4 regions of the Bacillus sp. SSR7 genome follow, and region 2 is predicted to be linked to each of the others. Evidence: riboswitches for the same ligand, from Rfam matches in the RefSeq annotation. Region 2 holds a riboswitch; each other region holds the start of a gene.
What was found. Region 2 has a riboswitch for thiamine pyrophosphate ahead of thiC (phosphomethylpyrimidine synthase ThiC). Riboswitches for the same ligand answer to the same signal wherever they lie in the genome.

Region 1 (5,906 bases), on a different contig from region 2:
GCCGAGATATTGAAGTAGATTAAAAAGACTGCCTGTAATGAAGTGCACCCCAATTGTTAGACACATAATTAACAATTGGAGGTGCATTTTTTATGGCTAAATTTTCTTCAAAAGATAAAATACAAGCAATAAAACGATATTTATATTCATTACTACAATCACAAAAGAATTAAAACAAAACTAAAAGGATTGTCCCCTGTGCAATACAGAGTTCAATCCTTAGTAGCTGCTTAATATATTTGTCTAACTTTTTGGGTTCAATTCAAATTCGCAAAGCTTTTTTCTATTTATGAGCAATTTGCTCCATATCCGGACTACATGTTTGTGACTGACATGACTTATTTAAAGAACATGCGGCGCATTTTCCCTTTTTACTTCTCTTTACAAAATTAACTAACGTGTATGCTGCATAACCAAAAATGATAGCTCCAATTATAATATTGACCATCATCACAATACATCTCCTTCTAGAATCCGAGTAAGGATCCAACTTGGTATATAATGAACGTTAATACATAAGCAACAACGAGTGGATACACGACAGAGAAAATCGTCCACTTCGCTGATCCTGTTTCACGTTTAATAACGGCTACTGTCGCTAAACACGGAACATATAATAAAATAAAGAACATAAATGCATAAGCTGATAATGCTGTATAATGTGCTCCCATTACGTTTCCAAGCACATCTTCTTTAACTGCATAAATAATTGCCATTGTAGAAACGACAACTTCCTTCGCTAAAAATCCTGTTAAAAGGGATGCTGCAGCTTGCCACGTTCCAAAGCCAAGCGGTGCAAATAGTGGTGCGATAAATCCACCAATCATCGCTAAGAAACTGTCTCCCATATCAACACCAAATCCTGATGGACCTGCATAATTTAATAGCCAAATGACAACAGAACCACCGAAGATAAATGTACCTGCTTTACGAACAAATCCTTTCCCTTTCTCCCATGTGCTCAGCCATAATGTTTTTGCTTGTGGCACGCGATAAGGAGGTAGTTCAATGACGAAAATAGACTTTTCCGCTTTTAAAATGGTAAGAGACATAATTTTTGTAACTAATAACGCAAGGACAATCCCTGCAACATATAAAGAAAACACAACAGTCGCCTGACTATGCGGGAAGAATACGCCCGCAAATAACGCATATACAGGTAAACGTGCCGAACAAGACATAAATGGCGTTACAAGAACTGTAAGTAAACGTTCTTTTTCTTGTTCAATCGTTCTCGCTGCCATAATACCTGGAACATTACATCCGAAACCGATAATCATTGGAATGAACGCTTTTCCATTCAAGCCGAAGAATTCCATAATTCTATCCATAACAACTGCAATTCGCGCCATATACCCTGAGTCTTCTAATAATGAAATGAAAAAGAATAATGCAAAGATTTGTGGAACGAATACTAATACGGCACCAACACCGGCAATAATACCTTCTGTAACGAGTGCTTGAATAAAATCAGAAGCTCCAACACTTGTAAGTCCAGCTGTCACCCAATCCGTAAGCTTTCCACCAAAAAACTCATCTAACATATCAGATAATGGTGTACCAATCCACGTAAACGTAACCTGAAAAATAAAAAACATAACTGCTAAAAAGATTGGAAGTCCTAAAATTTTATGTGTAATTAATCTATCAATTTTTTCTGAAAAAGGAATTTTCCCTTCTTTCTCATGCTTCATAACATTTGTTTTTAACTTTTCAATATACGCTTCACGAGTTTTGTAAATGTGCTCTTCCAACGTACAATCAAGTTTTCTTTCTAAGCGAGATCGAATGGCTACAAGTTCCTTATAAATTGGTAATGCTTTCATTTCTTTTTCTACTACTTCGTTATTACTTAAAAATTGAAGAGCTAACCATCTTGGATGCTCATAATTCGCTTTCTCTAAAAGAGAAATTACCTCTTCGATTCCTTCATCCATTTGTACACCATATGAAATAAGGAATGGCTTTTTCTCTTTTTTGTCATTTTCTTTAAGAGTCGCAAGTAGTTCTTCACAGCCTTTTCCACTTCTTGCAACGACAGGAACGACTGTTACACCTAATTGTTCTGATAATCGTTTTACATCAATTACAATTCCTCTTTGCTTCGCCACATCAATCATATTTAAACCAATTGAAACTGGCTTACCAAATTCAAGTAATTGCAACGTTAAATGCATATTTCGTTCAAACTGCGAGGAATCCACAATATTTAACATATGCTGAAATTCTTCTGTTAGTAGAAAGTTTGTTACAACACCTTCATCACGTGAAACTGGATTCAAGTCATAAACGCCTGGTAAATCAATTAATGTTCCTTGCTTATCTTTTAATTTACCAACCTTCTTTTCTACTGTTACACCACTCCAGTTTCCTACATACTCATAAGAACCAGTAAGTGCATTAAATAACGATGTCTTCCCTGTATTCGGGTTCCCTAGCAAAGCAACCTTATTCACGCTAATTCCACCTTTATCATTTTCGCGTCACAATGACGAATACTAATTAACTGTCCACGACACTCCAATGTACAAGGACCTTTGAACATCGCTTTTTGTTTCATACGAAGTTCGCTTCCTTCAGAAAGACCGAAAGCAGCTAGTCTTCTCTTTAATAGTTGATCTAAAGAATGAACGCTTTTTACTAACACTTTCTCACCAATTTTAATATCTACTAAACTCATAAACTTCCCCCTCAGAAGAGAATGATAATTATTTTCAAAAAAATTATATCATACTCTATTTCACTTGGACTATAACTTTTTACTTCATATTTATTAACATTTTGCTACAATTCTATTTCAATTATTGTCATACTGTATTCATTTGCCATTCTCATCCATTTCGCTTACAATAAACAGTAGCAAATAAAGAATCTCGTTATCACAGGGGGAGCCATGTCGCTGAGAGGGAACACTTCGTTCCGACCCTTCGAACCTGTTAGTTAATGCTAACGCAGGGATTGTGCAAACGTCCGAAATACATACCTCATTTTTATTTACGTATTTCGTATCCTCCTATGATATCTATTCTTTTTTGTACAACTTGGATTTAGGGGGAGACAACATGCGTAACACCAATTTACAAGCGATGATCGAATCTGCTATTCTTGCAGCCTTCGCCCTGGTCATCGATATTTTACCATTATCAATTAAACTTCCAACAGGCGGTTCCATTTCATTTGCTATGATTCCTATTTTTATTATTGCATACCGCTGGGGCTTTAAATCAGCTTTCTTAGGTGGTTTAGTTTGGGGACTATTACAAATTGTCGTGGGAGATGCTTACATTTTAACACCTATTCAAGCATTCATTGAGTACTTCATTGCCTTTGCTTTTATCGGATTTGCTGGCTTATTCTATCGTCCAATTCAAAAAGCACTTTTAACGTCTAATGAAAATAACTTAGAACAATCAAATTTAGGTAGCCGTAAAGACAAACCTTCTTCAAAACAAAACGAAGGAAAAAAAGTTCTTGGTTATATTATCCTTGCTACATTTATCGGTAGCTTTGCTCGCTACTTCTGTCACTTTATTGCCGGTATTATTTTCTGGGGGCAATATGCGCCGAAAGGTCAATCAGCTGTGCTTTATTCATTAATCGTAAATGGTAGTACAATGATTGGTTCCTATATTCTATGTACCGTTTTACTTATATTTTTATTCCTTACTTCACCACGCTTATTCAAGAGCATCAATGCTTATCAAATAAATGCAAACAAAAAGGGCGCTTAATAAGCGCTCTTTTTGTTCATATCGTAATATCAATTAAAAAAACAATAAATGCGCAAAGAAAAATAAATACCATTATACTTAGCCAATTGCTATGCACGGTTCATCGACTCCTTACATAACCTCATTTTCTAACCAGATTATATCGCTTGAAAATAAAGATTAAGTAAAGATAATATGAAAATAAATTAAAAAAGCGTAGCATGCATCATCTACGCTTTTTTCAATAAGTAGAAATAAAATAATACACCATCTTCTGTATTCTTTACTCCATATTCAGCATCATGTAGTTCTAAAATATTCTTTGAAATGGCAAGCCCAAGACCTGTTCCACCTTGCGAACGTTGACGAGCTGCATCCACGCGATAAAAACGATCCCAAATTTTATCTAATTGCTCTTCTTCAATGTGAGTACCTTTATTTTCAATACACACTTTTATACGATCCTTCTCATCTATTGTAGAAATAATAATATCTTCTTTATTTGGTGTATAACGTATAGCATTCGTAATGAAGTTCACGATGACTTGTTCAATCCGGCCTTGATTTGCGACTACTTCAAATGGACCTATATTTTTATGAACATGAAGTTCTTTTTTCTCTATTTCTACAGAAAGGTGTTCACATATATCTTCCATTACTGTATCAATATAAAATGGATCCTTTTTCATTTTATATGTACCTGACTCAAATTTAGCTAACTCCAGCATATCCAAAATTAACGTATCCATTTTATCTACTTCTCGTTCCATCGCTTGAAAATAATACTCCTTTTTATGCTCAGCTACTCCATCTTTTAAAATAGAAATACAGCTTTTCATAATACTCAGCGGTGTTTTTAGTTCATGCGAAACACCAGAAATGAATTCTTTCCGCGTCTTTTCTAATTTTCTTTCCTTTTCAATATCTTGTTCTAGCTGTCCAATATGGGAATGGAGTTTATTGGATAATACATTAATATTTTTCGATAAATCACCAATTTCATCTTTTGAAGTAATCGGTATTTTTTCTGTAAAATCTAAATGCGCTATTTTCTTCGTTGTATCATTTATTTTTAATAACGGCTTTGCAATTTGTTTTGAATAATAGAATGACGCTAGAAAAATAAGAACAACTACAAATGCAATGATGTAAATGTAGTAATCTTGCACCATTTGTACAGCTTCATCTACAGGCTGTAAAGAAGCCATCGCATATATATAAGTTACTGATCCATCTTTTTCTTTTGTTGGCTTGATTAATAATTTATATTTAATATCATTTTTTTCATAGTCCATTGTTTGTATTGCATATTGTATGTGCTTGCTCTCTTTTAATAATAAATCCGTTTGAAATTCTTTTATGTTATCTAAGAAGATGCTATTTTTATAAATTGGATTTATAGGACCTGTTACATCAGGAAGCTGAACTTTCGTAACCCGCCCACTTATGTAAGCATCTAATTCTTGAGCAGATTCTTCCTGGACAGCTGGTTTCTTTTCCTTAGCAAGTTGTTCCCCGGCTGCTCTCTTTTTCTCCTCATTTAATTTCCTTTTCTCCTGAAACGCTTTTTCTAACGGTTTATTAGATCCGCTTAAATTTTGCTTGCCTAACGCGAAATAGAATGGAATATAACTATCATCTTTTTTCACGCCAGAAAAATAAATTTCTTGGCCTAAAAACGGATTTGATGATTTATTATCAATCTCTTCTATATTGACGAGATTGTATAAAGGAATTTTGAATGTTTGTTGTCCAAAACTCTTCTGTTGCTTACGATCTATCGTTACTTCAAAATAAAAATCATCTGCATGTTTTAAATTCCCATTCTGGTCTAATGTCGTAATCCACGTATTATTTTCTCTTAAAAAGTCTTGCTCCAGCTTCTGAATTCCTTCTACACTTCCTGCATAGTTCAAATAATTCTTTTCGAAGGAATTTAAATTCAATTTAATATCTTCCACTTTTCTATTCGCATAATATTGTTTAAAAAATATCGTTTGTCCAATAAATATCGTCGCTAAAATTAACATACATAATGCTGTAGTGAGGATAAATAATTTTAGTACAATCCCTTTTCTCATACATTCCCCTCAAATTTATAACCTGTTCGTACTACAGTTGTAATGTACTTTGCTTTCTCTCCTAATTTATTTCTTAAATTACGAATATGGCTATTAACGGTTCGGTCATCACCAG
Region 2 (5,906 bases):
CATTTTAATTTTCGCTTTCTCTATGTACGTCATTATTTACGGACTTCACAATGCAGGTTTAACAGCTGCCCTTGTACAATGGCTTGAGCCAGTTGTAAATCAACATCTACTTTATGCTAGCTTTGCAATGGGCGGACTCGTTTCCCTCCTCTCTAACGTCTTCAATAATCACCCTGCACTTATGATTGGTACGATCACATTAACAGAAATGGGACTAGACCCAATCACTTTAAAAACTATCTATCTCGCAAACATTATTGGTAGTGACATCGGTTCACTATTACTACCAATTGGTACGCTAGCTTCCCTTATTTGGATGTATATCCTGAGACAAAACAAAATTAAAGTAAAATGGAAAGACTATTTAAGTGTATCCCTTATCGTTATTCCACTCACAACAGTCGTCACATTATTCCTCTTATTCTACTGGGTACACCTCTTCTTCGCTTTATAAACGACAGAAGCCCACTTTGCTACCGTCTTAGCAAAGCGGGCTTCTTCTATATTTAAGTTAGGTACTACAGTGTGATCAATCAAGTAAAGAGGTGTAACGTGTTATTGGTATAAATGACTACCAGTGTCTTTAAATTCTTTCGCTTTCTCTTTCATTCCTTTTTCAATTGCTTCTGTCGTTTCTAAATCATTTTCTTTTGCGTATTCACGAATATCATGTGAAATTCTCATACTACAAAACTTTGGTCCACACATGGAACAGAAATGAGCCGTTTTCGCACCTTCTGCTGGCAACGTTTCATCATGATACTCCATTGCACGTTCAGGATCTAAAGATAAATTAAATTGATCGCGCCAACGGAATTCAAAGCGAGCTTTTGAAAGTGCATCATCACGCTGATGAGCCGTTTTGTGCCCTTTCGCCAGATCAGCCGCATGCGCAGCGATTTTGTACGTAATAACACCTTCGCGTACATCATCTTTATTCGGTAAACCTAAATGTTCTTTCGGCGTTACATAACAAAGCATCGCTGTTCCAAACCAGCCAATCATCGCAGCTCCAATTGCCGATGTAATATGGTCATACCCTGGTGCGATATCTGTCGTTAACGGCCCAAGTGTATAGAACGGCGCGCCCTGACAAATATCAAGCTCTTTCTCCATGTTCTCTTTAATTAAATGCATCGGTACATGCCCAGGTCCTTCAATCATCACTTGCACATCATGTTTCCAAGCAATCTTCGTTAATTCACCAAGTGTTTCAAGCTCTGAGAATTGCGCTTCGTCATTTGCATCTGCAATCGAACCTGGACGCAATCCATCTCCAAGAGAGAACGAAACATCGTACTGCTTCATAATTTCACAAATCTCTTCAAAATGAGTGTATAGGAAGTTTTCTTTATGATGGAATAAACACCACTGCGCCATAATTGAACCACCACGCGAAACGATACCTGTCGTACGCTTTGCAGTAATTGGAATGTAACGAAGTAATACGCCAGCGTGAATCGTGAAGTAATCAACGCCTTGCTCCGCCTGCTCAATTAACGTATCACGATACACTTCCCACGTTAAATCTTCTGCAATTCCATTTACTTTTTCAAGCGCTTGATAGATTGGTACAGTTCCAACTGGTACAGGCGCGTTACGAATAATCCACTCACGCGTCGTATGAATGTTTTTACCTGTAGATAAATCCATAATCGTATCTGCACCCCAGCGAGTAGCCCACGTCATCTTCTCTACTTCTTCTGCAATAGAAGACGATACAGCAGAGTTACCGATATTTGCATTAACCTTCACGTGGAAATTACGTCCGATAATCATCGGCTCTGCTTCAGGATGGTTAATATTCGCTGGTAAAATAGCACGACCTTCCTCGATTTCCTTGCGAACAAACTCCGGCTCTACTCCTTCACGAATCGCAACGTATTCCATCTCAGACGTAATGATGCCATTACGCGCATAATGCATTTGCGTAACATTTGCACCTCGCTTCGCTCTAAGCGGTTTGCGATCCATCTGCGGGAAAACAGGTGTATGTTTTGAAGCCACCTTCACACCGTCATCCTCTGGTTTCACTTCGCGCCCTTCGTATGCTTCTACATCCCCACGCTCTAGAATCCAAGAGTGGCGCGGCGCCTGCAACCCCTTTTCCAGCTCCACTTTATACTCTGGATCCGTATAAGGACCGCTCGTATCATACACACGAATTGGCGGATTCGGAACGCCGTTTGTATCGCTTTGTTCAATCTCACGCATCGGCACCTTCATACCTTCTCGTGGTCCATCCACATACACTTTCTTACTTCCTGGTAAACTCGATTTCAATTCAATTTGCTCAGCTGAAACAGACTGTTTCATAACCTTTATTGCCCCCCTGTACGTGACAAGGACGAGATATGGCCAGCGTATGCCAAAATAAAAAGAGCCAGGTCCATAAAAAAATAAGGACCTGGCTCATAAAAGACATCTTTATGTAAAGCCGTTAACTTCCCTACGCTGGTACGAGCCAGATCAGGTCCAAAGGGTTAAGAAGTTCACGCGCTTCTCTCTCAGCCTACGCATACGTTAGGCACCCCTAGTTTATCACTGATTTAATTTTCAATACTTTCTCATCATACACGATAATCTGAAAAATGCAAAGTTTATTTCTTTTGCTCTTTATGGAATCATCCAAGTTAAATAATAAGCCTGAACATAAGTCATAATCCCCACAATTATTACGAAGAACAAACTATGCTTTACTGTAAACCGGAATAAATCTGATTCTTTCCCAGCAAGTCCTACTGCTGCACAAGCAATGGCAATCGATTGCGGAGAAATCATTTTTCCTGTTACACCGCCCGTTGTATTTGCTGCAACGAGAAGTACTTCAGATACACCGACTTGCTGCGCTGTAATTGCTTGTAAATTTGAGAATAATGCATTCGCTGACGTATCAGACCCTGTTAAGAATACGCCAATCCACCCTAAGAATGGTGAGAAGAACGGGAATAGTCCGCCAGTTCCTGCTAGTGCCAATGCTAGTGTAGAAGATAGCCCAGAATAGTTTGCGATAAATGCAAATCCTAATACAAATCCAATAGATAGAATTGGCATTTTAAGTTCACTTAAAGTTTCTTTAAATGTTACCACTGCATCTTTTACACTCATTTTCAAAATCAGCATGGAAATGAGACAAGCAATTAAAATTGCTGTTCCCGTTGCTGATAATACATCAAACTTCAAAATTGCCTCGTAAGGCGTCGCTTTATTTACAATAGGCTCTGCTTTCATTACTAAATTGTGCAAGCCTGGAATTTCAAACTTAAACACAAGGCTTTCCAATGCGCCGCCTGGAGCAAATAACGATTTAAAGAAACTTTGGCTCCAAATAACTACCATCACAGTTAAAACAATGAATGGAGACCATGCTTTTACGACTTTTCCTACTGTTAGTTTCGGCATAGATGTCGCCGTCGTTGCCGCAGCTACTTCTCTATTTGCTTGCCCCGATTGATAAATTTCTTTCGGTTGCCATACTTTTAAGAACAGCGCTAAACTCACTAAACTTACAAGTGCTGACGTAATATCCGGAAGTTCTGGTCCTAAGAATGTCGCTGTTATGAACTGCGTAATTGCAAATGAGCTACCTGCTACAAGTAAAGCAGGCCATGTTTGTCTTACCCCTTTCAACCCGTCCATTAAAAATACGATAAAGAATGGAACAAATAATGATAAGAACGGTAATTGATGTCCAGCCATTTGTCCAATTTTATGTGGATCAATACCTGTTACTTGTCCAGCAACTGTAATCGGAATACCCATCGCCCCGAACGCTACTGGTGCTGTATTTGCAATTAAACAAAGACCTGCTGCATATAAAGGATTTAACCCAAGACCTGCAAGAAGCGCTGCCGTAATCGCTACTGGTGCACCAAATCCTGCTGCCCCTTCTAAAAATGCTCCGAATGAAAAACCGATTAAAATAACGAGTAAACGATGATCATTCGTAATGGATAATACAGATGCACGAATCACATCGAATTGACCTGTTTTCACAGATATTTTATATAAAAATACCGACATAATGATAATCCAAGCAATTGGCCATAATCCGTATAAAAAACCATATCCAGTCGCTGCCATCGCCATCATGAACGGCATCTTATAAGCGAATAACGCCACTAAAATTGTAAGTACAACTGTAATAAATCCTGCCACGTACCCCTTCATGCGGAAAACTGCTAAAGCTAAGAAAAAAAAGATAATCGGAATAAGTGCGACTGCTGCCGAAATCCAAATGTTTCCGAACGGATCATAAACTTGTGTCCATGTGTTCATTGTTCTCTCCCCCTAAAGAATCCCCTTTTAAATAGAATAACCTCATCAATAGACTATCAGGTCATCATACCTTTCAGCCTAAAATAAAAAAACGTTTAAGAAAACGTTTTCAATAACTTTCATTTATACTGTACCATAACAATTTCCGTTTAAAAAGATTTTTTCGAAAATTTTATTATTTAACATAAAAATCTTACAAAATCGTCACCTTGCTGTAATGTTCATCGATAGAAAGCTTGCCAAAACTATTGCATAATAATAGTATAACAACAGACATTATTCATGAGGTGATATATATGAACGGAAACAAAATATTAGCAGCTTTATCATACTTTAGTGTATTATTTGCCCCTATCTTATTCCCGATTATTGTGTGGATTGTGGGCGATTCTGAAACGAAACCACACGCAAAACGCGCTCTATGGACACACATCATTCCAAGCATCGCTACATTCATTGGCGTAACTATTTTAGGAATTATGGGTCTTGGATCTGATCAACCGGATGTAACATTGGGGATCGGTACAATGATTGTCTTATGTATTTGCGGAATCATTAGCTTATACTACTTCATTTGGAACATCGTAAAAGGTATTAAAGTACTGAAAGCTTAATTTCCTTTTTAAACAAACGTTTGATTAAAAAAGAAAAACCGTCCCAAAATACCTTTTGGGACGGTTTTTTATCTTCTGCGTCTCTTCTTTTTTCTCATCATTTTCTTGCGGCGCGTATTCACTTTATCCGCTATAATGTGAAGCGTGCTTGCCACAACAATTCCCATTACGAACGTTACAATTTCAACCTCATGGTCCTTCGCAATTTCTATTAAATTACCGTCAAGCGCGATTACATTTAATAGGAATAAAAATGGAGAAAACACAATTAACATGTATGCAATACGAATCACATCACCAAGTATAATTGTGTGTGTAAAGAAGGAGCGATGCGGCATTACCTTCTTATACGGATACCAAAATATACGCAGGAATCCCCATTTATTATACGCATTACTATACGTATCTAAATCCGGTGTTAAAAATGTAGTACCTACTAAAAAACCAATTGCAAAAGTTAATAAAAAATCAAAATTTGTTAGTCCATACGAAAAGAGCAGAAACAAAACAACCGGAAGGGATATTAAGTTTATTTTCGTATGCGTTCTTCCTGATGGCATAATGCACTTCCTCGCTTACGTTCGCCCTGTCACCATGTGACAGTTCTCACCTATTGATCTAATTTCTGATCGATAAAGGATGTGTCTATATCCGAACCAAACCATTCTGCCAACTTCACTCGTGCTTTATCTTTTACATCATCATCGACGTATAACGACGCTTGTAATAACGCAGCCATTAACGCCCCTAAATCATCCGTATAACCAATTCCAGCAACGAAATCTGGAATCGCATCAATCGGTGCAATAAAATAAGCAAGTGCCCCAATTACAATAATTTTCACTCGTTTTGGAACATCTGGTTTCTGCAAAACGTAAAACAACAATAAACTTGCATAAATGACCGACTGCCCCGCCTGCTTTGCGACATGTTTTACTTTCTTCCAAAACGCTTCAACTGAAAATTTTTGCTCCATGTAAAAGCCTCCCTATTTTTTAAAAGAAATAAGCTACA
Region 3 (5,906 bases), on a different contig from region 2:
CCTGCAGCTGCTAACGTTAATGGGTCAGTAGGATTAGAAGGAAATTTAATATTCACCTTTACTCCTTCTTCTTTAAAGTAGCCTTTTTCAATTGCTGCATAAATAAAACTATGTACCGCATTTGGATACCAATCAAGCATGACCGTTATTTCTTTCTCTTTTTTACTTTTGTCCGATGCTGAATTACTCGAACATCCAGCAATCATTGCAACTAATAATGTAAACACAAAGATGCGTTTTAAAAATTTCATGAATGCTTCCTCCAACTAATAAATTTCTTTTCTAATACCGAAATAAGTACGACGAAGAAAATAGCTAATAATGATAACAATACAATGGGTGCAAATACACCCGCTCCGTCTAACTGCGTCATCATTCTCTTACTGAAATATCCTAGCCCCGCTTGTGCACCGAGCCATTCACCAATTGCCGCCCCAATTACACTAAGCGGTACTGCAATTTTTAAAGCTGAGAAAAAATAAGGAAGAGCAGACGGCAATTTTAATTTAAGAAAAACATCTTTTTTCGTTGCCCCATACGTAACTAAAAGCTCCTCCCATTCTTTTTTCGTACTGCGCAGTCCATCATACGTATTGACCGCAATTGGGAAAAACGTAATTAAAACCGTAACAACAACCTTACTCCAGATCGTATATCCAAACCATAAAACGAAAAGCGGAGCAAGCGCTGTAATAGGAATCGTTTGTGAGGCAACTAATAATGGATAAAAAGCTCTCTCCATCCAATTACTCGCATTCATTAACATCGCTAGCCCTACCCCAAGTACGATAGAAATAGCCACTCCTATTAAAACGACATATAATGTTGCAGGCAAATGAACCGTAAATAATATATCTTTTAGTTTCCATATTTTCATTACAATTGCAGACGGTGACGGTAAAATGTACATTTCATCTACAATTCTTGCGCCTACTTCCCAAAGAGCAAGTAAAATACTAGAAAGCGTAAGAGCAGGTAATAGCTCCTTCAACCGGTTCATCATACGAGTACCTGCCTTTGCAACATACTAAGGAGCTCATCTTTAAGCGCTATCACTTCAGGCTTATATAAATCTTTTCTTGTCCGATTACGATCAAGCGGTACAATCCTCTCGGTTAAAGTAGTTATCGGTTGATTTTCTACAACGAAAATTCGATTAGAAAGAAACAATGCTTCTTCCACATCATGAGTGATAAATAAAATTGTTTTTTCCCACTCTTTCCATTGTTCAAACAACCATTCTTGCAAAGATGCCTTCGTTAAAGCATCCAACGCGCTAAACGGTTCATCTAACAGCAATATCTCCCCGCCTGTTAATAAAGTTCGAATAAAGGATACGCGTTGTCTCATACCACCAGATAAATCTTTCGGATATTTTGTCTCATACCCTTGTAAGCCAAATTTATGCAATAGTTCCTTTGCCCTTATTTGTGCTTCTTTCTTCTGTACACCTTGGCACTCTAACGGTAGGGCAGCATTCTCAATAATCGTTCTCCACGGCAGGAGCATATCTTTTTGGGGCATATACCCTACAGGATGGCTCTTTGTTTCTTTCAGCTCTATCTGTCCCGTACTTACTTCTTCTAAACCTGTAATAAGGCGAAATAAAGTACTTTTCCCGCATCCACTCGGTCCGATAATACTTACAAACTCTTTATCTTGTATAGAAGCATTTAATTCATTGATGATTGGCTTCTCATCATAATGAAAAGAAACATTATGAAACTGTAGTATGTTCTTGCTCCTCAAATCCCCACATCTCCTTACGATAGGACATATCCCAGAATAAATATTCAAATCGACTGGAATATAGGAAAATCTCTTCTAATCGATCTAGCTCTTTTTCAGACTTTCCAACTGCCATTTCATTTAATAAATCGATTAACCAAATACAAAGGTTACCGTATTCTTCAGAACTATATCCTTGAATCCACTCACCAAAGAATTCATGATCCCTTGCTCCAGGAATATCATTTAAACGCTTTCCAATTTCCCAGTAGCTCCACATACATGGAAGAAGTGCTGCTATTAATTCTGCAAGTGTGCCATTTTGAGATACAGACATCATGTAATTTGTATAAGCTAGATTTTTAGCAGATGGCTTTGCAGACTCTATCTCCTCTATAGAAATTCCAAGTCTTTTTGCATATTGTTTATGAATTGTCATTTCTCCATTTAATATCCCATCAATTTGTTCAGCAAATTTCCCCATTACTTGTGGATTCGTTGCCTTTACAACACCGATCGCATATAGCTTTGCATAATCTAACAAATATAAATAATCTTGAATAATGTAATACTGAAACTTATCTTTTTCTAATGTGCCATCCCCCATACCTACAACAAATGGATGATTATGACTCATCTCCCAAACTGGTTGTACAGTTTCTAATAATCTATCGCAAAATTTCATTTCTCTATCCCCTTTCAATTTATATATCTAAATAAAAAACCACTTCTAAATAAGAAGTGGTTACAGCAAATAAAATTATAATTTATTCGTTGCTCCACTTCCCTTCGCTAGTATTACCTAGATCAGGTCTGTAAGGGTTAAGGATTATTCCTCTCTCAGCACAACAAGCACCCCTAGTGGTTTCAATATGAAATTTTCAAATAAAAAAGCCCCGTTTCTATACGCAAAGAAACGGGGACTCATTATTAGTGTCCGAATTGCTTCCCTACGCTAGCATAATCTAGATCAGGTAATAAAAAGGATCAAAGACTTAAGGTCTTACTCTCAGCTGGCAACACCAGCTCTCCTAGCAAACTATAAAATTATCACTGTCAGTATAACACCGTAATAAGACATCATCAACTTTTTTAATTTTCTCAATTGTCAACAAAATAACAAAGCCATATAATACTTATATTCTATTTTGGAAATTATTATCCTAATGAATTGGATAAAAATGAATCATTATCCTCAAAAAATTTATTTTTATATTGATTTCATATTACATTTATGTGAATACACCCACTATATTATATCTTTATACTATAATAAAATTACAACTATACAACTAGAGGAGGTCTCTATTATATGAATATGAAAGCTACTGCTTTAACAGCAACTACTGTCGCAATTGCTTCTTTACTTCCTTCTATGGGAGAAACAAATGTACAAACAGCCAACGCTGAACAATTATCTAATGTGAAAACTGGATATGTCAAAGTCGATCAAGTAGCCTTACATACAAAAGATAACACAAATAGCTCATCAATTGATACAATTCGCTTTAATACGAAAGTGAATATACTTGAAACAACTAATGACTGGTATAAAGTATCTGTTAATAATAAAGTAGGTTACGTACAAAAAGATTCTATTCTACTAAAAAACAAACTTCAATCTAATAATCAATATATCGTCAATGCCAATGCATTAAACGTTCGTTCTGAACCTAATCTAGAATCTTCAATTTTAGATGTATTACCAAATGGGAAATTCGTTACCATTCAAGAAGAACAAGGCGAGTGGTATAAAATTTTACATAATGGCAAAACAGGTTACGTACAAAAGGCATTCGTATCTAATGGTTCACAGCCTTTAGTAAAAGGCATCACAGTTCAAAATAATGCGAAATACACAGTTGCAACACCTAAACTTAATGTACGTAGCGACGCTAGTACAAGTAGCGCACTACTTGGTTCATTGCAAAATGGTACACAATTACAAGTAGTGGAAACTGTAGGAACTTGGTATAAAATTCGTTTTGGCACAGGATACGGATACGTGGCAAAACATTATGTAGTGCAAAACCAAACGCAATCACAAGCTCAAACGGCTCAACCTACTTCCATTCCAGCCGTTTTCAAATTCCCTACTCAAGGAAGAATTAGCTCAACATTTGATATGCGCTGGGAACAAATGCATTATGGTATAGATATCGCAGCTCAGGGTAATGTCTCTATCCAGGCGGCGGCGGCAGGTAAAGTCGTGAAATCATATTATTCAGCTAGCTATGGCAATGTTGTGTTCATCGCTCATCAAATAAACGGGAAATTATATACAACAGTCTATGCTCACATGAAAGATCGCACTGTACAAGCTGGTGATCAAGTACAAGCTGGACAATTAGTAGGTCATATGGGAAACACAGGTCATTCATACGGGCAACATCTTCATTTTGAATTACACAATGGAGAATGGAATTTTGAAAAAACAAATGCAGTAAACCCACTGCCATATTTAGTTAGGTAAATTGTATGCCACGCAATATCAATATACCTCTCTTAATTGAATACTTAGCCTTTTTAGGCTTAATCTGTTGCTTAGTAATTTATAATACAAATACTGTATTTTTATCTATTATCATTGCTTTTGTTGCTTTAGAAATTATGATGGAAGCTTTTCAAGTTCAACTAAAACAAAAAATTGCCCATATTTATAATGCCATCTTTCTATTAAGTGCCTTAATAACAAATATTATTAGTAATGGTTTTTATTTATCTACCGTATTTCCCGTATTCTTTATGGCTGTTTTATTAATCATAGCTAGATACATTCATGTTCCTACTAACAAAAAACACGAACAAGAAGCTTAGAAAGAGGAGACACCGTGTATCAATCTTTCAAAGATAATCCGCTAAAATATATATTGAATTTATACAAAAAAACAAATACTTTTTTTGGTATACAAGGAAGCTATACGGCACAATTTCTCCTTTATGGAATGTTATTTCTCGTCTTAATTACATTTTTCTTGCTTTACTAAATTAAAAAGGATCTCAATTATGAGATCCTTTTTAATTTATATAGAAAATGCTCTTTATCCACAAGCATATTTTTCATAAATAAAGCTAAGATTATATTTTTTCTCTAAGCTCATTCTTTGTTCATCATCACACCAATAGAACAGAATATCATGAATCGTTGCATAACGCTTATTTTTAAGAAACAGTTTAAAGAAAGATGGTAAACAGTCATGTAATTGTATAAATATATAATTGCGTAATATTTCTTCTTTATATTTAATGCCCTTACAAATATACAATAATTCTTCACAATAATATGCATGTTGTGGAACTTGGATCATTTCGAAAAATGGCACATATGATAATAACTTTCCAATAAAATGATCATATCGATCCATTATCCCTATCGTCATATGCTCCATCATATCTTTCATTACATATAAATAATCATCTACATGAGTAGTCTTGAGTGGGTCTAATCGATCTGAAATTTGAGAAAGTACAGCCCTTTGGCAAGCTAACACCGCTTGACTAGGTCCATAATACGATAGAAAGTCTGTACACTTACGATACTTTCGTAATAAATCATATGTATATAAGTCATAAACAAAAGTATTACAATACATCGCTAAACTCATCATATCACTATTTAATTGCTCTTTTGATAGTGACTTAGCTCTCTTACACATATAAAAGAATGTAAATTCTAATACTTCTTTATGAGATAATAGATGTTTACAGTCTGTTATACATTTCTCATTAAATTTAACTCTATCCCAAATTTCTACATCCCCATCAGTTAATTCACCAATACGATATTTAATAATTAAATAGTTTAAAGCCACCGCCTGCGTCAAAAGATCCCACGTTTCATATTCCAATGAAGTATGAACAAACTCAGCTAGCCCTTGAGTTACCATAAAAGTATTCGCTTCTTCATACCAACCAATTTCTTGGCATAAGCGAAGAATACGTACTAAAGTTGGAATTTCGTCTTTATGAAATTGCGGTAAATTCTTTGCTTTATTCATTCCATATACGATAAATGCCGCTAAATTTTCTTCTTTATAAAATTCTTTTTCTTTCCACACTAATATAGTTCGTTCTTTCCCTTCACCTTTTGGATGACAAGGTACAAGCAAAGAAAATAATTCAGCGAAATTATTTGGTTCTATATATGTATCTGTAACCAAATTCCAATTTGGATCGCG
Region 4 (5,906 bases), on a different contig from region 2:
TAATAGGTTCTTTACATACAATCCATGGTGTATTTTCGTTTAATACATATGGATTATGCTGAATAAATAATATATCAGAAAACATATCATATAATCTTTCATTTAATCGTTTCAACTTACTCGTTAATAAAAATGTCTTATAATGTATCTCTACAATATCGAGCCATTCAATAGGAAAATATATAAATGATACGCTTTCGTTTAAAAGAGGTTCTACTATATTTTCAAATGTTAACAGTCTTAGTTTGTTCATAAAATCATTACTTCCTTTCTTTATTTGTCTTGATTGTCAAAAAACTAGCACTTGCTCTAATCCATTTAAATCAAGTATTTAAAAGAAAAGTAAAAAACATTTCTCCGAATCATATATTATTGAAACAGCCCATTTTAAAATAAAAAGTAATTATCATATACAGCCCCCTTAAAACAATATTTCAATACATACAAATTATACAATATAAATAACTTAATGTATTTATCATTTACAATAACTTTACAATAAAACTAAAAAAGAACACCTTAAGTCGGTGCTCTTCTTAAAAATATGAACCATTATGTAATTGAACATAAGGATAATATGAATCCTCCAAATGAAATTGCTCCTAGTAAACCTAATACAAATCCTGTTAAACAAATACAATCAGCAAGACAAATGGAAGACTGCGATAACGGAACAAATGACCTACTTGTATTCGATCCATATTGTTTTATTTTCTCATAATTCATATCTAACATGTAATGTAGACAGTTTACACCATCCTCAATAGTATGTAGAGATTCTTTTTCTAATCGTTCCAATAATTTACTATTACAAGCAACTGGAAGAGGATACAGCTTATCTAATTTCATATTTTGATAAATTAATTCTAAACGAGATAATATATTATCTTTCTTCTTTTCAGATGTTACAGTACTTTTCATGTAATTAAGTTCATTTAATAACATTGTCAATTCATCTCTTTTTCCGTATAAATCCTTAGCTATTTTTCTCTTTAGTTTGTACGAATGGATAATAGATTTAAATTCAATCATTTTAATACACTTCCTAATTAAATATTATTTACCCATTATTATATAGATAAACAGTACTTTTTAATCCTATTTAAAATACACTCAAGCCTCTTAATTTACTATCTATTAACATTACATTAACCTTACATATTTGTAATAATTTCATTAGCTACACACTAGCTAGTAGAAATCACTCCTTAAATTAGACAGACATTTGATGATAAATCCATAAAAAAAGCAATGATTAGATTTTAAATCTAATCATCGCTTTATCTACCTCACCTTGATTTACACCTATATATCCATTAGCGATAGCTATATTCTTTGTCGGCATGTACATGTATAAAGCTAATGTTTTTTATTAATAAATGTAGTCAATATTCATATATTACAATAGCATCAGAAGTACCATTAAAACAATTAGAGCAACTACCACAGCTGCCACAACCGCCACAACTAAAACAACCAAAACAACCGAAGCAACCAAAACAACGGAATCCACCACAGCGACCTGCACAACCGCCACAACGACCACAACCTCCACAGCGACCACAACCGCCACAGCGACGAGCAGCATCTTCAATATAGTAATATGGATATTGGTTTTGCTGATCCCAATACACAATATCTCCAGACCGGTAATCATTAAGGCTTAACGCTTGTAGTTCTTGTTGAAACTGATTCATTTTCATAACCTCCGTTTATAAAATAAAACCTCATCGATGCTTTCCTATATCTCTGTTCGTTAAATCTAAGTAGAAATAGCGCTATAAACTAAGTTCAATTCATACACCAACAAAGTATGACTTAACACTAGATGATGCACCTTGTTTATGTACCTATTTTTACTATGGGCTCATTTTTATAAATAGAAATTATAAAATTTGAATTCTAGTGTTATATCTTCATGCTTACTAAGTTCAATTCATTTCTCAATAACCATGATGCCGTACCCTTTACGTTCAAGGTAGAATTTCATTCCATTACGCTGTTCATCTGAAGTTGGAGCAGTAACGAAATATGTTAATCCGTTTGTTTGTAATATAAAGTGAAACTTTAATCAGTGGGGGGTTTCTTCATCCCCACTGATTATCAGCCCTCACCAATCGGACTTTTATGGGCAGTTGATCCCCGCCTAACTTCTTTGCTTTCGCTGAATTTTGCGGTGGGGGTCTTACTGCCCATTAAAGCGGGATAAATGTGGCAGAAGTTTAACCAGTTAATGCGCAAAAAATTAACTTAACTAACTTATCGATATGACATTTTGCCGTATCCGTAACACTATCAACTTTACGCAAATCTAGCAAGAAAAAATATATAGATAGGCATTATCCATACCTATCTATAATGTTACTTTCATTTTTATCCAATTACATCTTTTACGTCTGTATCCACTGGCCACTTTTCTAAAGTATAAGCCATTTCCCAAAATGAATATTCATATTGACTACTAATAATAAAATGTTGTTTCATTCGCTTACGGTCTGATTCAGTTACTTTTTCAGCGATAGTATCTAACCGTGTAATTTGCTCTTCAACTAATGTACGGAACCAATCAGATCCATAAGCAGAAATCCATTCGTTATAAATTGGCTCTTCTGGCTGACACTCTTTTAAACGCTCACCAATTTCATAATATAACCAATAACAAGGTAAAATGGCTGCAATGATATCGCCTAAATGTCCTTCGTACGCAGCACGATACATATGTGAAGTATATGCGTATGCAGTTGGAGCAGGGATAAAATTATCTTTTTCTTCTTGTGTTATCCCTAGTTTCTTCGCAAAATTCTCATGTAATGATAATTCCGCCTCATATGTATTTTGGGCATGGTGTGCCATACGAGCTGTCGTTTCTAATTCCAGTGCTTTTGCAGCTCCTAATGTTTGTACTCTAGCAAAGTGACTTAAATAATATGAATCTTGAAGCACGTAATAGCGAAAACTAGCTAAATCTAACGTTCCTTCACCAAGTTTTTTTACAAAAGGATGATGAAAACTAGCTTCCCAAATTGAATCTACTTCTTTACGCAATGATTGTGAAAAAGTCATTTAAATTCCTCCAATAATTCATTTAATATAAGTATTTATCCACAGCTATTAACGCTTTAAAATAAAAAAACTTTCTTTACAGGCGTAAAGAAAGTGAAATTGACAGTATTTATACATAAAATAGCAATGTCTTTTCCACTTCCCTACGCTGGCATTAACCAGATCAGGTACTAAGAGTCTCAAATTCCCATTTGATCTCAGCCTATAATAGGCCCCCCTAGTGGATAAATATTTAATTATCGTATTGTATTCATCATAACACACTTCATGTTACTGTCAAAAGTATTCATAATACCACTACTTAAAACCCTTCTTCTTTTCTTACTCTTAATGAAGTTTCAATAATCATATCTAATAGTTTACTATAATGAATTCCCGCTGCACCTGCACTTTTCGGTAGTAAACTTGCTTGTGTCATCCCTGGTAATGTATTAACCTCCATTACATATGGAATACCGTCTTTCACCATCATATCAACTCTTGCATAAACACTACATTTTAATGCTTTATAGCAAGCCAGTGACGCTTTGTTTACACGTTCTTTTAATTCAGCTGGAAGTTCAATAACTTCTTCAATAGTACCTGCATCATCATATTTCGCATTGTAATCAAAGAACTCCGCTGCATGTCGAATTGAAATGATAGGTAACTGTTTACCATCAAAAATGGAACATGTAATCTCATCACCTTTTATATATTTCTCTATTACTACTTCAGAATCCCATTCGAACACAGTTTCTAGCATTGAAATTAATTCGTCTTTATCATAGACAATTTTCACCCCAACACTCGATCCACCAGAGTTTGGTTTTACCACTAAAGGAAATCCTAATTTATCTAATTCATCAAGATTAAGATCCTCCATTTTTGTAAGTTCAATCCAATCTGGTGTTTCTATTCCTTCATAACGTAAAATCTTTTTCGAAATATTTTTGTCCATACATATACCGCTAGATAACATATTGCTTCCGCTATATGGAATACCTAAACTTTCAAGCGTTCCTTGAACTGTCCCATCTTCTCCGTATTTTCCGTGTAATGCGAGCAGCGCGAAATCAATGTCCTTCGCTTTTTCGATTAAATCCATTTTTTCGTTTAACGTAATTGGAACTATTTCATACTTACTTTTATCTAAATGTGCGATCATTTCATTTCCAGTCATAATTGATACTTGTTTTTCAGAAGATACTCCACCCATAATAACGCCAATTCTCATTTCCTCAACTCCAAATTTCATTTTTTATTGTATCACCAATTATTTTGATTCCCCGAACTATGTCTTCTTCTTTCAGACGTGAAAATCCTAATCGAAACGTGTTCGCTCCTCCTCCATCAGAATAAAAAACATCTCCAGGAGAAAATGTAACCCCTTGCTCATAACACTTTTGCAAAAGCGTACGGGCATGAATTTTTTCTTCTAACTCTATAAATAAATGGAGGCCACCATCACCGGTCATTCTTTGAAACGGAATGTACTCGTTACATGCCCCAACAGCTAACTCATATTTTTTCTTATAAACTGATCTTGCCTTTTTTAAATATTTTTCAAAATATCCTTCATGTAAATATTGAAATAGAACAGCTTGATCTAATGTAGAAGTGTGAATCGTTCTTGCTCTTTTTACACTTTCTAAATGATGAATTAGTTCTTTATCTGCAATAATCCATCCTACACGTAAACCAGGGAAAAGTACCTTCGAAAAGCTACTAATATAAATCACATTATTACCAGCACCAGCAAAAGTTAATAATGGTGCTAAATGTGAACCTGAATAACGTAGTTCTTCATTAAATCCATCTTCTATAATAGGAATTTTATATTTTGAAAATAATCTCATCAGTTCCGTTCTTTTCTCCGAACTCGTGACAATACCAGTTGGATTATGATAAGAAGGAATTAAATACGCGAAATCAAAATCCTTTTTACGCAAACTTTTTTCTACTTCATTCGTATCGATGCCATCTTCATTCATATTTATTCCATGCACTTCAAGTCCATGTAAACGAAAAAGCTTCAACGCAGCATGATGAGTTGGATTCTCACAAATAACCCGCCCTGATTTCTTCGATAATGAGGAAAGTACAATATCCAATCCTTCGGTAAATCCATTTGTAATTAATATATCTTTATTTGAAATATCTACACCTTTCATTTCCATATAATGAAGTAGATAGTTCATTAACGGTCTATAACCTTTTGCGTAGCCGTAGTTTAATACGACATCACCTTCAATGGACATACGAGTAAGAAAAGCTCTTTTGAAATTTTCCACGTCAAATAGCTTTTCGTCCGGAGCAATGCTATTAAAAACAATCATTCCTTTTTCCCAGCGGACACCATGTTTCATTAAATCTAATTCATCCGCTAATAAGGTAACTGTATTAAGTTTATTTTTCCAATCTATTTCAACAGACGAAGTGTTTGAAATATCAACCTTCGCAACAAAATTTCCTTTTCCTTTAACTGCATAAATGAGTCCTTCTTGCTCTAAATCGGCATAAGCAGCGAGTACAGTATTTCTGCTCACACTTAGTAATTCGCTTAGTTCCCTTGTTGAAGGGATTTTTTGATCCCCGAGCAAATGCCCTTTCATAATCATCTTTTTCAAATAATCTTTCAATTGAATATAAACGGGACGATCTTTCACAACTTTAAAATCTTTAAACAATTCCTTACCCCCTGCAATCATTTTTGCATATTTATTTCATTCTCAAAAGGTCCACTACATATGTATTTTTTATTAAGGGCGGTACGGCCTTATAAAATGAAACTTTAATCAGTGAGAATATTCATCCCCACTGATTATTAGACTTCACCAGTTAGGACAAATCTTTTCGATATA

Region 1: another riboswitch for thiamine pyrophosphate. It lies ahead of thiT (energy-coupled thiamine transporter ThiT); the one in region 2 lies ahead of thiC (phosphomethylpyrimidine synthase ThiC).
Region 3: another riboswitch for thiamine pyrophosphate. It lies ahead of tenA (thiaminase II); the one in region 2 lies ahead of thiC (phosphomethylpyrimidine synthase ThiC).
Region 4: another riboswitch for thiamine pyrophosphate. It lies ahead of tenA (thiaminase II); the one in region 2 lies ahead of thiC (phosphomethylpyrimidine synthase ThiC).

Annotation. Positions count from the first base shown of each region.
Region 1 is NZ_JBVVXV010000018.1:70,332-76,237, forward strand. It holds gene AC0NJG_RS24440 (hypothetical protein) at 1-23, shown strand, start outside; partial or broken gene AC0NJG_RS24445 (IS3 family transposase) at 136-234, shown strand; gene AC0NJG_RS24450 (FeoB-associated Cys-rich membrane protein) at 284-451, opposite strand; gene feoB (ferrous iron transport protein B) at 468-2,456, opposite strand; gene AC0NJG_RS24460 (FeoA family protein) at 2,453-2,680, opposite strand; TPP riboswitch at 2,875-2,976, shown strand; gene thiT (energy-coupled thiamine transporter ThiT) at 3,063-3,731, shown strand; gene AC0NJG_RS24470 (sensor histidine kinase) at 3,941-5,791, opposite strand; gene AC0NJG_RS24475 (response regulator transcription factor) at 5,788-5,906, opposite strand, start outside.
Region 2 is NZ_JBVVXV010000004.1:282,359-288,264, forward strand. It holds gene AC0NJG_RS10990 (arsenic transporter) at 1-454, shown strand, start outside; gene thiC (phosphomethylpyrimidine synthase ThiC) at 556-2,316, opposite strand; TPP riboswitch at 2,430-2,545, opposite strand; gene lldP (L-lactate permease) at 2,617-4,278, opposite strand; gene AC0NJG_RS11005 (magnetosome magnetite crystal formation protein family) at 4,575-4,892, shown strand; gene AC0NJG_RS11010 (metal-binding protein) at 4,961-5,452, opposite strand; gene AC0NJG_RS11015 (YkvA family protein) at 5,503-5,868, opposite strand.
Region 3 is NZ_JBVVXV010000019.1:119,620-125,525, forward strand. It holds gene AC0NJG_RS25440 (ABC transporter substrate-binding protein) at 1-251, opposite strand, end outside; gene AC0NJG_RS25445 (ABC transporter permease) at 248-1,000, opposite strand; gene AC0NJG_RS25450 (ABC transporter ATP-binding protein) at 1,000-1,749, opposite strand; gene tenA (thiaminase II) at 1,718-2,413, opposite strand; TPP riboswitch at 2,496-2,598, opposite strand; TPP riboswitch at 2,659-2,771, opposite strand; gene AC0NJG_RS25460 (SH3 domain-containing protein) at 3,041-4,201, shown strand; gene AC0NJG_RS25465 (hypothetical protein) at 4,207-4,545, shown strand; gene AC0NJG_RS25470 (DUF3965 domain-containing protein) at 4,770-5,906, opposite strand, start outside.
Region 4 is NZ_JBVVXV010000001.1:264,836-270,741, forward strand. It holds gene AC0NJG_RS01475 (RNaseH domain-containing protein) at 1-253, opposite strand, end outside; gene AC0NJG_RS01480 (homoserine dehydrogenase) at 553-1,032, opposite strand; gene AC0NJG_RS01485 (heterocycloanthracin/sonorensin family bacteriocin) at 1,386-1,697, opposite strand; partial or broken gene AC0NJG_RS01490 (N-acetylmuramoyl-L-alanine amidase C-terminal domain-containing protein) at 1,937-2,059, opposite strand; gene tenA (thiaminase II) at 2,374-3,063, opposite strand; TPP riboswitch at 3,187-3,292, opposite strand; gene ddlB (D-alanine--D-alanine ligase) at 3,365-4,279, opposite strand; gene pdxR (MocR-like pyridoxine biosynthesis transcription factor PdxR) at 4,284-5,732, opposite strand; gene AC0NJG_RS01510 (homoserine dehydrogenase) at 5,884-5,906, opposite strand, start outside.